4 regions of the Roseateles flavus genome follow, and region 1 is predicted to be linked to each of the others. Evidence: predicted binding sites of a transcription regulator. Region 1 holds the regulator's gene; each other region holds the start of a gene.

What was found. The regulator FNR, encoded in region 1, switches genes on or off when oxygen is low (the NO sensors DNR and NnrR bind a similar motif). The targets are predictions, from matches to a motif close to TTGATNNNNATCAA.
Region 2: ABDJ40_RS03180 (cation-translocating P-type ATPase) is a predicted target of FNR. The motif match lies at 2,374-2,387, and genes of this name have one in related genera.
Region 3: ABDJ40_RS19140 (hemerythrin domain-containing protein) is a predicted target of FNR. The motif match lies at 2,500-2,513, and genes of this name have one in related genera.
Region 4: ABDJ40_RS00260 (phenylacetic acid degradation protein PaaY) is a predicted target of FNR. The motif match lies at 2,750-2,763, and genes of this name have one in related genera.

What each region holds. Positions count from the first base shown of each region.
Region 1 covers NZ_JBDPZC010000009.1:4,829-9,597, forward strand. Annotated here, with positions in the region: gene ABDJ40_RS17900 (urease accessory protein UreH domain-containing protein) at 246-965, opposite strand; gene hemN (oxygen-independent coproporphyrinogen III oxidase) at 982-2,391, opposite strand; gene fnr (fumarate/nitrate reduction transcriptional regulator Fnr) at 2,570-3,307, shown strand; gene ABDJ40_RS17915 (hypothetical protein) at 3,444-3,731, opposite strand; gene ABDJ40_RS17920 (hypothetical protein) at 3,763-4,029, opposite strand; gene ccoG (cytochrome c oxidase accessory protein CcoG) at 4,039-4,769, opposite strand, start outside.
Region 2 covers NZ_JBDPZC010000001.1:702,443-707,211, reverse strand. Annotated here, with positions in the region: gene ABDJ40_RS03180 (cation-translocating P-type ATPase) at 1-2,299, opposite strand, end outside; gene ABDJ40_RS03175 (c-type cytochrome) at 2,454-2,969, shown strand; gene ABDJ40_RS03170 (response regulator) at 3,061-3,438, shown strand; gene ABDJ40_RS03165 (PAS domain S-box protein) at 3,444-4,769, shown strand, end outside.
Region 3 covers NZ_JBDPZC010000010.1:48,994-53,762, forward strand. Annotated here, with positions in the region: gene ABDJ40_RS19130 (urate hydroxylase PuuD) at 1-502, shown strand, start outside; gene ABDJ40_RS19135 (glycerate kinase type-2 family protein) at 533-1,846, shown strand; gene ABDJ40_RS19140 (hemerythrin domain-containing protein) at 1,865-2,452, opposite strand; gene ABDJ40_RS19145 (Crp/Fnr family transcriptional regulator) at 2,573-3,325, shown strand; gene ABDJ40_RS19150 (HDOD domain-containing protein) at 3,552-4,382, shown strand; gene ABDJ40_RS19155 (tetratricopeptide repeat protein) at 4,422-4,769, opposite strand, start outside.
Region 4 covers NZ_JBDPZC010000001.1:48,222-52,990, forward strand. Annotated here, with positions in the region: gene paaK (phenylacetate--CoA ligase PaaK) at 8-1,315, opposite strand; gene paaI (hydroxyphenylacetyl-CoA thioesterase PaaI) at 1,320-1,784, opposite strand; gene ABDJ40_RS00255 (enoyl-CoA hydratase-related protein) at 1,839-2,669, opposite strand; gene ABDJ40_RS00260 (phenylacetic acid degradation protein PaaY) at 2,836-3,438, shown strand; gene ABDJ40_RS00265 (tetratricopeptide repeat protein) at 3,575-4,690, shown strand; gene ABDJ40_RS00270 (GNAT family N-acetyltransferase) at 4,724-4,769, shown strand, end outside.

The sequences.
Region 1 (4,769 bases):
GTAGTCGTCTCCGCTAGTCGCGAGGTTGGATGCGGCGGGGTGCCGCCATAAAGAAATCGATTCTATGCCAGCAGAGCTTTCATGGGCCTGATACGCCTTGCAGTCTGGCGTTTCAATGCGGTTTCACCCGCAGTGAGGCTGGATGCCGCTGCGCAAGCCGGCAGCTGCGCTGCACGAGGCCCCCATCGACCGCCCTCCGCGCAAGATGAGTGCAGATACGCCTTGTTTGATGCGCATGCCCGCATTCAGGCACAGTAGGCCTGGATCTGCGCCCAGACCCCATGCCCCAGCGCCCAGCCCGCGCTGAGTACCAGGCCCAGGCCGCCCAGGCGCGTGGCCCAGCGCATGCCGCGCCCCTCCTCCACCTGCCCCAGGCCCAGCAGCTTCCACAGGATGGCCGGCCCCAGGGCCAGGCCCAAGCCTGAGCTGACGGCGAAGGCGCCCATCACTGCGGCACCGCCGAGCGCGCCATTGGCCAGGGCGGCCAGCAGCAGGGCCGATTGCAGCAGGCCGCAGGGCCAGGCCACCCAGCCCAGTCCCGCCAGCACGGCACGCCAGCGCGGACGCTGCGGCGCGCTCAAAGAAGGACCTCCTGCCGCCAGCGCCGCAAGCGGGATGGCAGCGTCGCGGCTGCCTTCGCGGCCCAGGGCCGACAGCCAGGCCGGTTGCCGAGCCTTCCACAGCAGGTAGATCCCGAGCGCCAGGGCGCCCAGGTGCAGCAGCAGCCAAAGGGGCCGCAGCAGGGCCACCGTCTGCCCCCAGCGCGCCATCAGCGACACACTGGACGCCGCCACCGCACCGGCCGCACCATAGCTGAGCAGGCGACCCAGCTGGAAGCCGAGATGCGCGGCCGTGCGCGGCGATCCCTGGCTCAGTGCGGCACAGGGCGCGCCGCACATCACGGCACAGTGCGGGGTGCCGGCCAAGCCCATCAGCAGGGCTGAACCGACGAGGGCTGCTTCCATGGGGAGGACTGTAGCCTCAGATGATGCGCGAGAACTGCGCGCGGGTGCGGTCGGCCTGCAGGTAGCGGTCGAAGACCATGGCCACTGCACGCACGAAGTACCAGCCCAGCGGTGTCACCTGGATGGCCTCGGGCTCCACCACGACCAGGCCGGTCTCCTGCATGGACAGCAGCTGCTCCAGCTCGGCACGGAAGTACTCGCGCACCTTGATCAGGTGGGCCAGCTCGATGGACTCGAACTCCACCCGCCCCTGGCACATCAGCGCCATGATCATGGCCCGGCGGACCAGATCGTCGCGGCTCAGGGCCAGACCGCGCTGGATGGGCAGCTGGCCCTGGCGGATGGCGTCGTAGTACTCGGGCAGGGTCTTGGCATTCTGGCTGTAAGTGGCGCCCACGCGGCCGATGGCCGAGACGCCCAGGCCGATCAGGTCGCAGTCCGGCTGCGTGCTGTAGCCCTGGAAATTGCGGTGCAGGCGGCCCTGGCGCTTGGCCACGGCCAGCGAATCATTGGGCAGCGCGAAGTGGTCCATGCCGATGTAGGCATAGCCATGGCCCACGAAACCGCTCAGGGCGGTAGACAACATGGTCAGCTTGGACGCGGCCACCGGCAGCTGGCTGGCGTCGATGCGGCGCTGCGGCTTGAAGCGCGTGGGCAGGTGAGCGTAGCCGTACAGCGCGATGCGGTCCGGACGCAGCGTCGCGACCTGCTGGATGGTGCGCTGGAAGCTCTCCGGCGTCTGCTGCGGCAGCCCATAGATCAGGTCCACGTTGGTGGACTCGAAGCCCAGGGCGCGGGCCTGCTGCATCAGGCTCTCGACCATCTCGTAGCTCTGCACGCGATGAACGGCCTTCTGCACTTCCGGGTCGAAGTCCTGGACGCCGAAGCTCAGGCGGTTGAAGCCCAGCTGGCGCAGGTGCTTCAGGCGGGCTTCGGTGACGGTGCGCGGATCGACCTCGATGGACACCTCGGCGCCCGGCGCAAGCTTGAAGCGCTGCTTGATGGCGTCCATCAGCCCGGTCAGCTCGTCGTCGTTGAGGAAGGTCGGGGAGCCGCCGCCGAAATGCAGCTGGGAAATGGACTGCGGCCGGCGCAGCTCGGCCACCGTCAGGTCCATTTCCTGGACCAGCACTGCCAGGTACTCCGCCGCGCGCTCATGGTGCTTGGTGATGACCTTGTTGCAGGCGCAGTAGTAGCAGACCGACTCGCAGAAGGGGATGTGGATATACAGGGAAAGGGGCGCGCCTCCGCCCACCACACCGCCGTCGGCCCGCTGGTTCAGGGCCTGCTTGTACTGCTCGACAGTGAAGGCCTCGACGAATCGGTCGGCCGTCGGGTAGGACGTGTAGCGCGGACCGGACACATCGAAGCGGCGCAACACATCCTCGGTGATGCCCGGCAGGGCGGCAGTATTGATGGTTTCCATGCCGCCACTGTGCCAAGCCTGCACAAGCACTGATTGACCTGTGTCAAGTTTGATCAACTGGCGCGGGTAAACAATGGCTACAGCCTTGAGGAGCGTCAGGGCCGTCCTTTGCCCTGCAGCAGAAACGGCCATTGACATCTCCTCGCCGCCCCGGCAGTCCCAGCCCATAATGAGCCCTATGAATACCCAGACCCCGATCAAGATCGAGCCCTTCAAGGTCGCCTGCTCCAGCTGCAATCTGCGCGAGCTGTGCCTGCCCGTCGGGTTGTCAGAGTCGGACCTGAACCAGCTGGACAGCCTCGTGGCCACGCGCCGCAACGTCTCCCGCGGGGACACCCTGTTCCGCACCGGCGATGCCTTCCAGTCGCTGTACGCGGTCCGCACGGGCTTCTTCAAGACCTGCGTGTCTTCGGAGGACGGCCGTGACCAGGTCACCGGTTTCCAGATGGCCGGTGAGCTGCTGGGCCTGGACGGCATCAGCAATGATCGCCATTCCTGCGACGCCGTCGCCCTGGAAGACAGCCAGGTCTGCGTGATTCCCTACAGCCAGCTCGAGGAACTCTCCCGCGAGTTCACCGACCTGCAGCACCAGTTCCACAAGATCATGAGCCGCGAGATCGTGCGCGATCACGGCGTGATGCTGCTGCTGGGCTCCATGCGCGCCGAGGAACGCCTGGCCGCCTTCCTGCTGAACCTCACCCAGCGCCTGCAGGCCCGCGGCTTCTCCGCCTCGGCCCTGGTGCTGCGCATGACGCGCGAAGAGATCGGCAGCTATCTGGGTCTCAAGCTGGAAACGGTGAGCCGCACCTTCTCGAAGTTCCAGGACGAAGGTCTGCTGGAGGTCAAGCAACGCCAGATCCGCATCCTGAACCAGGACGGCCTGCAGAAGCTGGTGAACACCGCGCACTGCACCTGAGCGCACTTCACCTGAGCGGCCCCGTGCCTGCTCGATGATGGCAAAGCCCGCTGCGTAGCGGGCTTTTTGCTTGCAGTGCGGCCAGAGGCGCCGGACGGCGGACGGTCAGCGCCTGCGCAAAGGCAAGACCTGACCCTCAGTGCGGCCAGCGCCGCGGCTGGCCAGGTGCCGACTCGGCGGGCAGGGTCGCCAGCAGCATGGTCACGGCCGAGGCCAGGCTGATCAGCAGCCAGAAGGCCAGGAAGCTCAAGGTGTAGATGGCTTCGCGGCTCAGTTGCACCGGCGACAGACCGAACCAGCTGAGGTCCATGGGATCGACCAGCGCGAACACCAGTGCCTCGGTCACGCCGGCCATCACAAAGGCCGGCCAGAGGATGTGCATGGCCCATCGCGCCGGGCCCGGCTTTTCACCAATCAGTCCCATCCCGGTCTCCTCCACGATGGACTGCGAGGACTTACTTGCCGCTCGCAGGGCCGCCGGTGGCGGCATGGTTGCGGGCCGCGATGGCGGGCGCCAGTGCGGCGGACTGGGGGCCGTCCGCGGCGCTGTCGGCGGAGAGACGCTGCTGGGTCTCGATCACCGGATCGGGATGCTTGAGGGCCACGCCCAGGGTCACGAAGCTGGCCAGCACCACGGTGGCGGGCCCGCCCACCACCAGCCACATCATGCGCTCACGCCACCAGGCGCGCGGTGCGGTCGAAGGAGATTGAATGTCAGCCATGTTTCGCTCCTAGCGGGGAACCACAAAGGTGGATTTCTCGACCAGCTGGCTTGGCACCTCGCTGGCCCTGGCATCGCGAACGATGCGGAAATGGATCTCATGGGCGCCACCGCCCGCCGATTGTGCCGTCTGCGGTGGCAGGCGCAGCGCGACGGACACCCAGCGCGCCTCGGCCGGCCCCACGCTCATGTGCAGGGGCTGCACCAGGGCCAGGCCCTGCAGGCCTTCGGCGGTGACGGTGTAGGCCTGCGTCTCCTCGGTCGCATTCATGACCTGCAGGCGGTAGACGTTCTCGATGTAGCCATCGTCCACCAGGCGGGCCAGCGAGGCGCGGTCCCGCACCACATCGACCTTGAAGGGCGTGCGGGTCAGCATGTGCCAGAACAGGGCCACGCAGATCAGCACCAGAATGCTCGAATAGATCAGCACGCGGGGGCGGAACATGCGGCGGATCAGCTGCGCGCGGCTGAGGTGCTCGCTGAGGCCGTTCTGCGTGTCGTAGCGGACGAGGCCGCGCGGGTAGCCCATCTTGTCCATCACGCCGTTGCAGACGTCGATGCAGGCCGCGCAGCCGATGCACTCGTACTGCAGGCCGTTGCGGATGTCGATGCCTGTGGGGCAGACGTGCACGCACAGATTGCAGTCGATGCAGGACCCGAGACCCGCGGCCTTGATGTCGATCTTGCGCCCGCGCGAGCCACGCGGCTCGCCGCGCTCGGCGTCGTAGCTGATGATCAGCG
Region 2 (4,769 bases), on a different contig from region 1:
TGCCCAGGGTCAGCGCCAGCAGGGCGAGGGTGCGGGCCTGCTCGGTCGAGCGTCCGACCTCCAGGGCCCAGGCATAGAGGCCCAGGGTTGCGAGCAGCAGGAGGGCGCCCTGCATCAGCGCCATCAGCAGCAGGCGCGGCGCCAGCAGGCCCTCGTCCCGCCGGCGCGGCGGCCGCTGCATCAGGCGCGGATGCTCGGGTGCGCCCTCGAAGGCCAGGGAGCAGATGGGGTCGATCACCATTTCCGTCAGCACCACATGCGCAGGCATCAGCAAGGGCGGCAGGCCCAGCAGCACGGGCAGCAGGGCCAGGCCCGCGATCGGCACGTGGATGGCGACGATGTAGGCCATCACCCGGCGCAGGTTGTCGAAGATGCGCCGCCCCATGCGGATGCCGCCCACGATGCGGCCGAAGTCCTCGTCCAGCAGCACCAGGCCGGCCGCCTCGCGGGCCACGTCGGTGCCACGCTGGCCCATGGCGATGCCCACGTGCGCCGCCTTCAGGGCCGGGGCATCGTTGACGCCGTCGCCCGTCATGGCCACGGTCTCGCCCAGGCGCTGGAAGGCCTGGACCAGGCGCAGCTTCTGCTCCGGCATGACGCGGGCGAAGACCCGCACCCGGCGCAGGGCCTGGTCCAGCGCGGCGTCATCCAGCGCGGCCATCTGCTCGCCCGTCAGCGCGCCGGCCTGCACCTCGATGCCGGCCTGGCCAGCGATAGCCAGTGCGGTCGCCGCGTGGTCGCCGGTGATCATCGCCACCTGCACGCCGGCGGCCCGCGCCTGCGCGACGGCCGCGGGCACGCTGGCGCGCAGCGGGTCCTCGAAGCCCAGCAGGCCCTGCCATTCGAAGCGATGGTCGTGGGCCTGCGGCGGCATCGCGCCGGGCCCGACCGGCCCGGCGGCCACCGCCAGCACGCGCAGGCCGGCCTCGGCCAGGGCCTGCACTTGCGGACGCAGCTCGGCCCAGCGGGCCTCGTCCAGGTGGCAGAGATCAGCGACCGCCTCGGGCGCGCCCTTGGCGGCGATCCAGCGCTGGCCGTCGGGTGCCGTCCAGACTTGGGAGAAAGCCAGCAGGGCCGGGCTCAGCGGGTACTCGTGCAGCAGCGTCCAGTCGGGATGCAGGTGCTCGGACCCCGCCAGGCCGGCATCACCGCGCCGCAGCACGGCCTGGTCCATGGGATCGGCGCCGCCGCGGCGCGAGGCCAGCATGCCGAACTCCAGCAGACGATGCAGCGCCTCGGGCAGGGCCGCCTCGTCGGCCGGCCCCTGCAGGCTGAGGTCCAGGCCAGGGACGCAGAGGCGCCGCAGGCTCATGCGGTTCTCGGTCAGCGTACCCGTCTTGTCCACGCACAGCAGGGTGGCCGAGCCCAGGGCCTCGATCACCGCCGGACGCCGCGCCAGCACCTGGATGCGCGCCAGCCGCCAGGCCCCCAGGGCCAGGAAGACGGTCAGCGCCATCGGGAACTCTTCCGGCAGCAGGGCCATGCCGATGGCGATGCCCGACAGCAGGCCCTGCAGCCAGTCGCCCTCCCGCCAGCCATGCCACAGCAGGAGCAGCAGGCTGGTGCCCAGCGCCGCGCCACCGAAGACCTGCACCACGCGGCGCAGCTGAAGCTGCAGAGGGGTGCTGCTGCTGTCGATGCCGGCCAGGGAGGCGCCGATGCGGCCGAGCTGCGTCCGTCGCCCCGTGGCGTCCACCTCCAGCAGCCCGTGGCCGGCCACGAGCAGGGTGCCGGCGTGCAGCCAGGGGCTGTCGTCGCCCCCGGGGGACGGGGCTGCACCGCCCGCATCCGTGGCCTGCCAGGGCCTCTTGCGCACGGGCACGGACTCGCCGGTCAGCAGGGACTCGTCAGCCGAGACGCCGGTTGCCTCGAGGAGCCGGCCGTCGGCCGACACGCGATCGCCCTCGCCCACGGCGACCAGATCCCCCGGCACCAGCTCGCTGGCGGCACGCCGCTGCCAGCGCCCCTCCCGCAGCAGGCGGACCTGCGGCTGGGCCAGGGAGCGCAGGGCGTCCAGGGCATGGGCGCTGCGCCGCTCCTGCAGCACCACCAGGCCCACCGTCAGCAGGGCGAAGAAGCTCAGCAGCAGGCCCTCGCCCAGGTCCCCCAGCAGCAGGTAGACGGCCGCAGCCAGCAGCAGGAGCAGGAACATGGGCTCGGTGGCCACGCTGCGCAGGGTCTGCAGCAGGCCCTGCTGCTCGCGGTCCTCGAGCACATTGGGGCCGAAACGGGCCCGACGCTCGCGGGCCTGGGCTTCGCTGAGGCCTTGTCGGGCAGGCGTGGCGGGGGTGGGCGTCATGGCGATGCTGGCGGCGGGTGATCGCCCGACTCTAGGGCAATCCGGCGCCCCGGCGTGTGACGCCAGACAAGCGCTTGACATGGCTCAAGCTGCGTCCGGCACTACGTGGCATGCTGGACCGCATCCGCCCTGCAGGCATCCTTGGGAGAGCCCCATGCAAGACCTGACCCCCCTGCCCCCGCTGCCCCGGACTGCCGCCTCGCGCCGCCGCCCCTTGACGGCCCTGGGCCTGTCGATCGCGCTGGCCCTGGCCGGCTGCGGCGTCACCGTACAGAACCGCCTGCCTGCCGAGGCCCTGGCGCGCCAGAACAAGGCCCCCGGCACCGTCTACACCGGCTGGCGGGTCTTCCAGGACAAGTGCGCCCGCTGCCATGGCGCCGACGCCAGCGGCAGCGCCCAGGCGCCGGACCTGAGCCTGCGGGTGCGCGACATGGGCGCCCGCCGCTTCATGGCCCTGGTGCTGAGCCGCTACGACTGGGCCCTGCCCGCCGGCACCGATGCCACCGGTCGCGAGGCCCAGCTCGAGGCCGTGCTGCAAGGCCGCCAGGGCGCGCTGACCATGCCCGCCTGGCAGGGCGAGCCGGTGGTGACCGCTCACATCGCTGACCTCTATGCCTACCTGGCCGCCCGCGCGGACGGCTCGCAGGGCCCGGGGCGCCCGGCGCCCTGACCCGCCGCCCGCGTTGCGATGCCGTGACAGTCCCAGGCGCGACGGCGGCTATGCTGCCGTCATCACCGCGAGATGATTCCGAGGAGGAACGATGCCCGCCAAGCGTATCCTGATCGTGGACGACCAGGCGGAGACCCGCAGGCTGGTCCGCTGGGGTCTCACGGACAACGGCTTCACCCTGCACGAGGCCGCCAATGCCGCCGGTGCCCTGCAGCTGGCCCGCGCCCTGCATCCCGACCTCGTGATCCTTGACGTGGTGCTCCCCGGGGACACCGACGGCCTCGCCCTCTGCCGCCAGTTCCGCGCCGACGCCGAACTGGCCACGCTGCGCGTGCTCATCCTCTCGGCCAATGCCGACCCCAAGGACCGGCTGGCCGCCCTGGACGCCGGCGCTGATGCCTACCTCTCCAAACCCTTCAGTCCGGTCGAGCTCGACCGGCAGGTCCAGGCCCTGCTGAGCAAGACCTGACCCCCATGCCGCGATTCACATCGCGCTGGCTGCTGCTGCGCCGTCCGGACGGCCTGGCGGCCACGGTGTTGCTGCTGGGGCTGGTCATCGCCGCCTGCTCGGGCATCTGGATTGAGCAGCGCGAGACCCGCAGCGCCCAGGCGCGCTTCGATCGCCTGGGCGAAAGAGTGGAGCGCGAGGTGGCGCGGCGCCTGCAGCTGCCGGTCTATGGCATGCACGGCGCGCGCGGGCTGTTCGCGGCCACGGGGCAGGTCACCCTGCCCCAGTTCCGGGCCTATGTGGAATCGCGGCAGCTGGAGCAGGAGTTCCCGGGCATTCGCGGCTTCGGGCTGATCGAGCGGGTACCGCATGAGGCGTTGGCGTCCTTCATCGACGCCCGGTGGCGCGAAGGCCAGACCGACTACGCCGTGCAGGACCTCGGACCGCCCGGCAGCCCCCATTACCTGATCAAGTACCTCGAGCCGCTGGCCCCCAACCGCCCAGCCCTGGGCCTGGACCTGGCAGGGGACGCCACGCGCCGCCAGGCCGTCGAGCAGGCCATCGACACCGGCCGGCCCGTGCTCAGCGAGCGGCTGGTCCTGCGCCAGGATGCCTCCCAGTCCGTGGGCTTTCTGCTGCTGGTGCCCTTCTACCGGCCAGGCAGCGACCCGCAGACCTCGGAGCAGCGGCGGCGGGCCCTCATGGGCCTGCTCTTCGCCCCCCTGGTCGCGCACGAGATGTTCGAGCAGCTGGGCTACGTCACCGACGGCCAGTTGGCCGTGTCCCTCTACGACGGCGAACAGGCGGACGCGGCACAGCTGATCCACCGCTCCGAGCCCGAGCTGGACGAGCAGGGCGCCGCCTTCAGGACCTGGCACACCCTCACCGTCGCCCAGCGCCGGCTCAGCGTGCAGGGCCTCAGCACGCCGGTTTTCGAGCAGTCCTCGGTGAGCATGGCCTGGACGGGCGTCGTCGTCGGGGGCGCCCTGCTGAGCGCCGCCCTCGCCTTCGCGACCTGGCTGCTGGCCTCCGCCCGCCAGCGCGCCGAAACCCTGGCCCATGCCATGACCGCTGATCTGCAGCGCCTGGCCCTGGTTGCCCGCGGCACCTCCAATGCGGTGATCGCCACGGACGCGCAACTGCGCATCAACTGGGTCAACGAGGGCTTCACCCGCATCACCGGCTACGACGCCGAGGAGGTCCTGGGCCGCACGCCGGCCGAGGTCCTCAGCAGCGGCCTGGCCGCGCCTGAGACCCTGCACACCCTGGCGGAGGCCGCGCGCGAGGGCAAGGGCTGCCGAGTGGAGATCCTCAACCGCCGCAAGGACGGCCGGCTCAACTGGGTGGACACC
Region 3 (4,769 bases), on a different contig from region 1:
GCGCAGCGTGCACAACACCTTCCTGACGGCACCGGTGCTCGTCAGCATGCTCTCCAACCACTACGGCATGCTCTACAGCCATGACTGGAACTGGCTCGTGCTGATCCTGCTGATGCTGGGTGGCTCGCTGACCCGCACCTGGTTCGTCAAGCGCCACAAGGGCGTCAATGCCTGGCCGCTGCTGGTCGTCGTGGCGCTGATGCTGGCGGCCCTGCTGTGGCTGGTGAGGCCGGCGCCGCCGGTGGCCGCGGCCGGCAGCGCGGCGCCCAGTCTGGCCCAGGTGCAGGCGGTGGTGACGCAGCGCTGCGTGATGTGCCACGGCGCGGAGCTGGCCCAGAAGGGCGTGCGGCTGGACAGCGCCGAGGCCCTGCGGGCGCAGGCCCCCCAGGTCTACCAGCAGGTAGTGCTGCAGAGGACCATGCCCCTCAACAACGCCACGCAGATCACCGAGGACGAGCGCGCTCTGATCGGCCGCTGGGTGCAGGGCGGCGCGCGGCCCTGACCCCCGCGGCGGCCGGCCTACACTGGCCCGATGGACCTGACCCCCCGTGAACTGCTGACCCGGCTCTACCAGGCCGCGGTCGACCAGGCTGCGCCGCTGGAGCTCTTCCAGCCCGGCCGCATCGACTGGACCGATCTGCTGGGCGCCGAGCCGCAGGCGCTGCCCGGCCGCTGCCTGGTGATCGGTGCCGGCAAGGCCTCGGCCGCGATGGCGGCGGCCCTGGAGGCCCACTGGCCGGCCGCGGCGCCGCTGGAAGGCCTGGTCATCACCCGCCGCCTTCACACCCCACCCTGGGCGGCCTGCCGTCGCATCGAGATCGTCGAGGCCTCGCATCCGGTGCCCGATGCCGCAGGGGCGCAGGCTGCGGCCCGGATCCTGACCCTCGTGCAGGGCCTGCGGCCCGAGGACCGGGTGATCTGCCTGATCTCCGGCGGCGGCTCCGCGCTGCTGAGCCTGCCCCAGCCGGGCCTGAGCCTGGCGGACAAGCAATCGCTCAACCGCCAGCTGCTGGCCTCGGGCGCCTCCATCCAGGAAATGAATTGCGTGCGCAAGCACCTCTCGGCCATCAAGGGCGGGCATCTGGCGGCGGCCTGCGCGCCGGCGCGCGTCGCGACTCTGCTGATCTCGGACGTGCCGGGTGACGATCCCGCCGTGATCGCATCCGGCCCGACGGTGCCGGATGCCACCCGCTGCGAGGACGCCCTCGCGCTGTGCCAGCGCTACGCGCTCGAGCTGCCCGAGGCCGCCTGGGCGGGCCTGCGCAGCGGCGCCTTCGAGACGCCCAAGCCGGGCGATGCCTGCTTCACCGGCCACCGCGTGCAGATGCTGGCCACGCCGCGCCTGAGCCTGCAGGCCGCCGCCGCGCTGGCCCGCAGCCTGGGGCTGGCGGCCCATGTGCTGTCGGACCAGATCGAAGGGGAGTCGCGCGAGATCGGCCGCATGCACGCAGCCCTGGCGCAGTCGGCGGCCCGGCATGGCGAGCCTTTCAGCCGGCCCTGCGTGATCCTCTCCGGCGGCGAGACCACGGTGAGCATGGCCGCCGGTCTGCAGGGCCGCGGTGGCCGCGCCACCGAGTTTCTGCTGGGTTGCGCCCTGGGCCTGCAGGGCGAGCCGGGCGTTCATGTGCTGGCGGCCGACACCGACGGCATCGACGGTTCCGAGGCCAATGCCGGGGCCTTCATCGGGCCGGACAGCCTCGCCCGCGCGCAGGCGCTGGGCCTGTCCGCGGCCGACCTGCTCGCCCGGCACCGGGCCTACGACTTCTTCGAGGCCCTGGGAGACCTCTTCAGCCCGGGGCCGACCTTCACCAACGTCAACGACTTCCGCGCGCTGCTGTTGCCTTGATCCGGCGCAAGAGAGGCCTCAGCGGGGCTGACGCAGCTCCAGGCCGCGCCGTGCCGCCATCTCCTCGCCCATGGCCTGCTGCTGCGCCGTGCTGAGGCCGTGCTGCGCGCTGGGGAAGACCAGCTGGTTTTCCAGGCGCACATGCTCCTTGTGGATGTCGACGAAGGCGTCGCTGGCCCGCCAGAGCACCTCCTGCTGCAGGGTGGGCAGAGGGCCGTCCGGCAGGCCGTCGAGCTGGGCCAGCAGGGTGCGCAGCACCTGCCATTGCGCGTGGATGCGCTGGTGGTCGTCCCGCAGCCGGGTGCAGACTTCCTGCAGGGCTTCGTCGTCCAGCTGCTCCAGCACGGGGAAGACATGCAGTTCCTCGTCCTGGTGATGCAGGGGGGCAGCGAGGTCGAAGTAGCGCCGGATGTCCCGGGCGGCGTCACGGGCGCTGGCATCCACGCCCTGGACCTTCAGATGCTGGCACAGGCGCATCAGCAGCTGCAGGCTGCGCTCCACCCGTTCATGGCAGGCCTGCAGCAGCTCGAAGGGCTGCTCATAGCTGCTGCCGAAGCGCTGCTCCGGCGTCTGGCTCTGCGGAGCCTGGAATTTGATCTGGGCCATGCGTCCCATTGTGGCCGCGCCGGGCTGCCCCTTGCAGCCATGTCCCTTTGATTCAGCGCAAGGACGCCGGCCGGGCCATGCGGGACAGTCTGCCCATCATCCTGGCACCCTGACCAACACGTGGACACCCTCGACAGCCGCAGCCTGCAATCCGCCCACGCCACCGTGCGTCCGGCCGGCTTTGACGCCGGCGCCGTGCTGTGCCTGCCCTCCGACTGGACGCCCCTGCTGGGCTCGCCGGCACTGAGCACCTCCGAGCTGCAGGCCCTGCAGGGCATGGCGACCCAGCAATGGGTGCCGGCCGGCAGCTTCGTGTTCACCCGGCAGCAGCCGGCCACGCAGCTCTATGCCGTGCTCGACGGTTCGGTGGGCCTGGGCCTGGCCCGTGCCGACGAGCCCTTTCACCTCGAGCGCACCGTGCGCGGCCCGCAGTGGCTGGACCTGGCCAGCGCCTGGCTGGGTGCCGAGCACGCGCAGGACGCCCGGGCGGTGAACGATGCTCGCGTCGTCGGCCTGCCGCTGCAGCCCCTGCGCAGCCTGCTGATGCGCCAGCCGGCGCTGCAGGAACGGCTGCTGGTGGCCCTGGCGGGCACCGTGCACAGCCTCACCAGCGTCACCCATGACCTGATGCACAAGGACGCCGAACGGCGCCTCGCGGCCTGGCTGCTGCAGTCCTGCGAAGCCGTTGACGAACGCGAGGGTCGCGTGGCGCTGAAGGAACGCAAGCGGGACATCGCCGCCCAACTGGCCATCACGCCGGAGACGCTGTCGCGCATGATGCGCCAGCTCAACCGCAAGGGCCTGATCGAGGTGCAGGGCTACCAGGTGCGCGTGCTGGACCTGCCGGCGCTGCGCGCGCTCGCGGGCGACTGAACCTCGCCGCGCCGATTGAGGCTGCTGCGCCGCAGCATGCCTCCCGCGCCCGCCGCAGGCCGGTGGTTCCGCGGCCTGGGCCATATTCAAGCGCACCTCAAGCGTGACATTTCACAGCGTCTGCGCGGAAAAGCGTGGTGCGCCGGCGATACCTGCGCGGCACCTGCTCATCTAGACTGGATCGACAGTCTGACCCAGACCTCATCTGTCCTGGAAGGAGCGCCCCGTGCTTGCAGCCGCAGAAAAGTTCTTCTCGAACCACAACGCCCTGCCCACCATGCCCGAGGTCGCCAGCAGGCTGCTGCGCAGCTTCGACGACGACCGCATCAGCCTCGGTGCCATCGCCGACCTGGTGGCCAAGGACGCCTCGCTGGCTGCCAAGGTGCTGCGCCTGGCCAACTCGGCGCGCTACAGCCCCTCGCACACCATCGCCACCCTGCAGGACGCCGCGGCCGCGCTGGGCATGGACAGCCTGCGCAACCTGTCGCTCGCCGCCTGCATGTGCGGTGCCTTCCCTTCGGTGCCGGGCCTGGACCGGACCCTGTTCTGGCGCCACAGCCTGGCTACCGCCGGCTATGCGCGCATCCTCGGCCGCATGCTGCAGCTGGATGCCGACACCACCTATCTCGCGGGCCTCATGATGCGGACCGGGCAGTTGATGATGGCCCTGTCGGATCCCGGCCAGGTGGCTGACGTGGAGAAGCATGCCGCCGAACCCGGCAGCCGCTTCTCGCTGGAAATGCACCGCTTCGCCTGCACCCATGCCGACGTGACGGCCTCCCTGGCCCAGCACTGGCATTTCCCGCCGGCCATGGTCGAGGCCTTCAAGGATGCCAACGCCCCGATGGAGATCCGGCCTTTCTCGCTGATGGCCGCTGTCCTGCACATGGCGGAGGTGCTGGCTGATGCACAGCAGGCGCACGAGGACCCGGTCAAAGCCCTCAACGCGGCCGTGCCTGAGCTGGTGGGCCATGTCCATCTGGACCTGGACTATCTGCGCGCCCGGCTCGAGGCGGCCGGCGACCTCAGCTCAGACGCCGACCTGCTGCTGCACTGAGGTCCCCTGCCCGCCGCCCGGCTTGACCGGGCGAGGGGGTCAGGTCTTGCCGACCGGCTTGCCCATCGCGGCCAGGCGCTTGCGCGCATCCTCGGCGCCGTCGAACTTCGCGCCCGACTTGAGCGACTCCTGGTAGGCCTGCGCTGCCTGGGCCGTCTGGCCCAGCTTCTCCAGGGCCAGGCCCTGGCGGTACTTCAGGTAGGGCAGCTGCGGTGCCAGCTTCTGGGCCTGCTGGATCGAGCGCAGCGCCGCCTCGGCGTCGCCGCTGGCCAGCTGCACGGCGGCCAGGGTGTCCAGGAAGCCGAAGTTGCGCGGTTCCAGTTCCACGGCCTTGCGAGCCCATTCCTGCGCCGGACCGAGGTCCTTCTGCTGCTGGGCGGCCAGCCA
Region 4 (4,769 bases), on a different contig from region 1:
GGGTGTTTCATTTCGGTCGGCGGTCGATCACGCGCCGAGCTTTGCCAACGAGCGTGCGCTCGATGCTGTCCGGCGCACCGATGTCGATCTTGGTGGAGACGCCGATCAGCGTCTTGATGCGGTGCTGCAGATGCCGGGCGATGCCGTCCCTCTGCGCCATGTCGGCGCCGGGCTGCATCTCGCAGCGCACCAGCACCTCGTCCAGCGGGCCTTCGCGGCTGACGACGATCTGGTACTGGCCGGAGAGCTGGGGCTCCTGCAGCACCAGCTCCTCGATCTGCGTGGGGAACATGTTGACGCCGCGGATGATCAGCATGTCATCCGAGCGGCCGACGATCTTGCCCATGCGGCGCATGCTGCGCGAGGTGGGCGGCAGCAGCCGGGTGAGATCGCGCGTGCGGTAGCGGATCACCGGCAGGGCCTGCTTGCTGAGCGAGGTGAACACGAGCTCGCCCTCGGCGCCGTCGGGCAGCACCTCGCCGGTCTCGGGGTCGATGATCTCGGGGTAGAAGTGGTCTTCCCAGATCACCGGGCCGTCCTTGGACTCGATGCACTCGCTGGCAACACCTGGCCCCATCACTTCGGAGAGGCCGTAGATGTCCACGGCGTCGATGCCGGCCTTGGTCTCGATCTCGCGGCGCATGGCCTCGGTCCAGGGCTCGGCGCCGAAGATGCCCACCTTCAGCGAGCTCTCGCGCGGGTCCAGACCCTGGCGCACGAACTCCTCGATGATCACCTGCATGTAGCTGGGCGTGACCATGATGGCGTCCGGCCGGAAGTCCTGGATCAGCTGGACCTGCTTCTCGGTCTGCCCGCCGGACATGGGGATGACGGTGCAGCCCAGCTTCTCGGCGCCGTAGTGCGCGCCCAGGCCGCCGGTGAACAGGCCGTAGCCGTAGGCGATGTGCACGATGTCCCCGCGGCGCACGCCGGCGGCACGCAGGGAGCGGGCCACGAGGCCGGCCCAGGTGTCGATGTCCGCCTGCGTGTAGCCCACCACGGTGGGCTTGCCGGTGGTGCCGGAGGACGCATGCAGGCGCACGATCTGCTCGCGCGGCACGGCGAACAGCCCGAAGGGGTAGTGCTCGCGCAGGTCCTTCTTGGTCATGAAGGGGAACTTGGCGAGGTCGGCAAGCGTCTTCAGGTCGGAAGGATGCACGCCCTTCTCGCCGAACGCGGCCTTGTAGTGGGGCACATGGTCGTAGGCGTGCTGCAGCGTCCACTGCAGGCGCTGCAGTTGCAGGGCCTGCAGCTCGTCGCGGCTGGCGGTCTCGATGGCTTCCAGGTCGCCGGGGGCGGGGTGCTTCACGGTCATGGGTTCACTCCTGCGCTGCACCAGCGGTCAGGCCGGGGACCACGGGCTTGCCCTTGATGCGATAGGACTTGCCGCGGAACACGGCCACCAGCTCATCCCGCTGGTTGCGCACATTCACGTCATAGACGCCGGTCCGGCCGGCGAGCGAAACCTCGTGGGCGACGGCGGTCAGCACGTCGCCCTGCCGTGCGGGCGCCACGATGTCGATCGTGATGCCCGAGGCCACCGTCAACTCGTTGTACGCGTTGCAGGCGAAGGCAAAGGCCGAATCGGCCAGGGTGGTGATGAGGCCGCCATGGCAGATGGCGAAGCCGTTGAGCATGTCCTGGCGCACCGTCATGCGGATCGTCGCGCTGCCCGGCCCGACGGCCAGGATGTCCATGCCGAGGCCCTTGGAGGCATGGTCCTCTCGGAACATGGCGTCGCGCACGGCTTCGGCGACGGCTTGCGGGCTCAGGGGCGTGGACATGCAGGAGACTCCTTGAACAACAGGAACGGCGCAGGGCAGGGCGGGGCAGCGGGCTCAGCGGTCCTTGAAGACCGGCGTGCGTTTCTCCAGGAAGGCGGCGGCGCCCTCCAGGTAGTCGTGCGCGAAGCCCAGCTGGCTCTGCATCACGGCTTCCAGCTTGAGGGCGTCCTCGAAGTTGAGGCTCAGGGCTTCGTCGAAGGCCTGGCGGGTTTCGACCAGGGCGCGGGTGGGCATGCCGGCCAGGCGGGTGGCCAGGGCCTGGGCGGTGGCGGCCAGGTCCTCATTGGGCACGACGCGGGCGATCAGGCCCAGGCGGGCGGCTTCCGGCGCGGGCAGCTTGTCGCCCAGCAGGGCCAGCTCCATGGCCTTGGCGCGGCCCACCAGGCGGGTCAGCAGCCAGGTGCCACCGCAGTCGGGCACCAGGCCGATCTTGGAGAAAGCCTGGATGAAGCTGGCGGACTCGGCCGCAATCACCAGGTCGCAACCCAGGGCCAGGTTGGCGCCGGCACCGGCGGCCACACCGTTGACGGCGGCAATCACCGGCACGGGCATGGAGCGCACGCGCAGGGCCAGGGGGATGTAGTAGTTGTCCAGCAGGTGGCCGATGTCCTTGGGGCGGGCGTCGGCGCCGAATTCGGGCTTGATCAGCGGGTCTGACAGATCCTGGCCCGCACAGAAGGCGCGGCCCGTGCCGGTGATCACCACGGCGCGCACGCTGGCGTCCTCGGCGGCCTCGTCCAGCGCGGCGCGGGTCTGGGCCAGCAACTGGGCGGTGAAGGCATTCAGCGCCGCGGGGCGGTTGAAGCTGAGGGTGCGCACGGCACCTTCCTGGCTGATCAGCAGGGCGGCGTCGGCCGAGGAGGGCTGGGAAGGCGTCAGGGGCATGAGCGGGCCTCGTGTGGCTATGCGTCAGGTCAAAGTTTTTGAACTCTTGACCGACCGGTCGGTAGATCGTAAGGTGCTGCTTGATCTGGCACAAGCGCTGGTGGATTGGCGTAAACCCTAGGTTTGCCCGGCCCCGCACGCGCCGCGGCCTGCCAAAGGAGTCCTCATGCCTTGTTACGCCATCGACGGGGTGATCCCCGTGGTCCATCCCAGCGCCCATGTGCACCCGACGGCGGTGCTGATCGGTGACGTCCACATCGGGCCGGGCTGCTATGTCGGCCCCAATGCCAGCCTGCGCGGGGACTTCGGCCGCATCGTCCTGCACGAGGGCGCCAATGTGCAGGACTGCTGCGTGGTCCACGGTTTTCCGGGCTCCGAGACGGTGGTCGAGCGCAACGGCCATGTCGGCCACGGGGCCGTGCTGCACGGCTGCGTGATCCGGCATGACGCGCTGGTCGGCATGAAGGCGGTGGTGATGGACGGCGCCGTGCTGGGCGCCTACAGCATCCTGGCGGCCTGCGCCTTCGTGAAGGCGGGGCAGGACCTGCCGGAGAAGTCGCTGATCGCCGGCTTGCCCGCCAAGGTGCTGCGCCTGCTCAGCGAGGACGAGATCCGCTGGAAGCTGGACGGCACACGCACCTACCAGCAACTGAGCCAGCGCTGCCTGGCCAGCCTCTCTGAGGTGCAGCCCCTCGCAGCCGCCGAGGCGGACCGGCCGGCACTTCCGGCCAGCCTGCATCAGCCCCTGCACGCGAGCCGGCAGGACTGAAAAGCGGGCCAAGCCCCAAGTTCTGCACATCGATCCTGGCTTTGGGCGGCCCTCGCCCGAGGGTCTGATGCCCGGTGGCCTTAGGCTGCGCGGGAGGCTGGCGCCTGCTTGTGTTGCGCCGGCCGGGATGGTTTGCATGAAGTCTTTGCTGAAAGCCCAACCCAGCGCCTGCGAGCAGTGCCTGGAGCGCGCCCGCCAGGCCCTCGGGGAGCAGCGCATGCGCGACACCCTGGCCCTGCTGGACGCCGCCTGCGCCAGCTGCCAGCTGGAGGCCCTCACGCCGGCGCTGCGCTGCGAGATCGGCCAGATGCAGGCCCGCGCCGGCTGGGCGCTCTATGACCTGCGCCGGGCCTATGCCGGCGCAAGCCTGGCTCTCAGCGAGCTGCAGGCCGAGGCGCGGCTCGAGCGCGTGGAGATGCTGGACATCGCCAGCCTGTGCCTCAGCGGTGCCGGCCTGATGGACGAGGCCCTGGCGGTGGCCCGCGAGGCCGTCGAGCTGGCCACCCGGCCGCCCCAGCTCCACCCGGTGCTGCCACGGGCCCTGGGTGCCCTGGCCCATGTCTACGCCCAGCTGGGTCAGTACGACGAGGCCGAGATGCTGCACATGCAGGCGCTGTCCCGCGCGCGTGAGAGCCAGGAACCCCATGCCATGACGCGGGCCTACACCAATGCCCTGCTGGCCGGCGCCCTGGCCATCGACGAACTCCGCCGCCGCGGCGAGGATCTGCAGGCCGACGCCATGGGCCAGCGCCAGCTGCGCCTGGCCTTCCAGGCGCGCTCGCTGATGGAGGCGCCGGAGATGCACCTGCGCCAGCGCGCCTCGCTGCTGCTGAACATCGGCATCGGCATGATGCATGGCGGGCGCCTGGCCGAGGCGCAGGCCATGTTCGAGCAGGGGCAGGCCCTGATCAGCGAGCAGGAGCTGCCCCACGCCTGGGCGTCCCTGCAGCATGCCCAGGGCGAATGCGCTTTGCTGTCCGGCGAGCTGGACCGCGCGCGGGCCCTGCTCGAGCCCCTGCTGCTGCCGGCGGCGCTGCAGGCCTATCCCTTCATGCGCGCCCCGCTGCTGCGCAATGCCCTGCGCCTGTACGAGGCCTGTGGCGACGCGCCGCGCGCCGCGCAGTTCACCCTGCGCCTGCGGGAGCTGGAAGAGGACCAGGCGCGCCAGCGACAGCAGGTCGGCGACACCTTGCGAGCCTTGCGCCGCCAGACGCCGCAATGGCTGTCGGGTCAGCACGACCTCCTGCGTTAGGCTCCAGGCTTTCGCGCTTCACGAGGAGGGCCCATGGGCCTCCAGGACTTTCTTGCCGGCACGGACCTGCTCGTCCAGC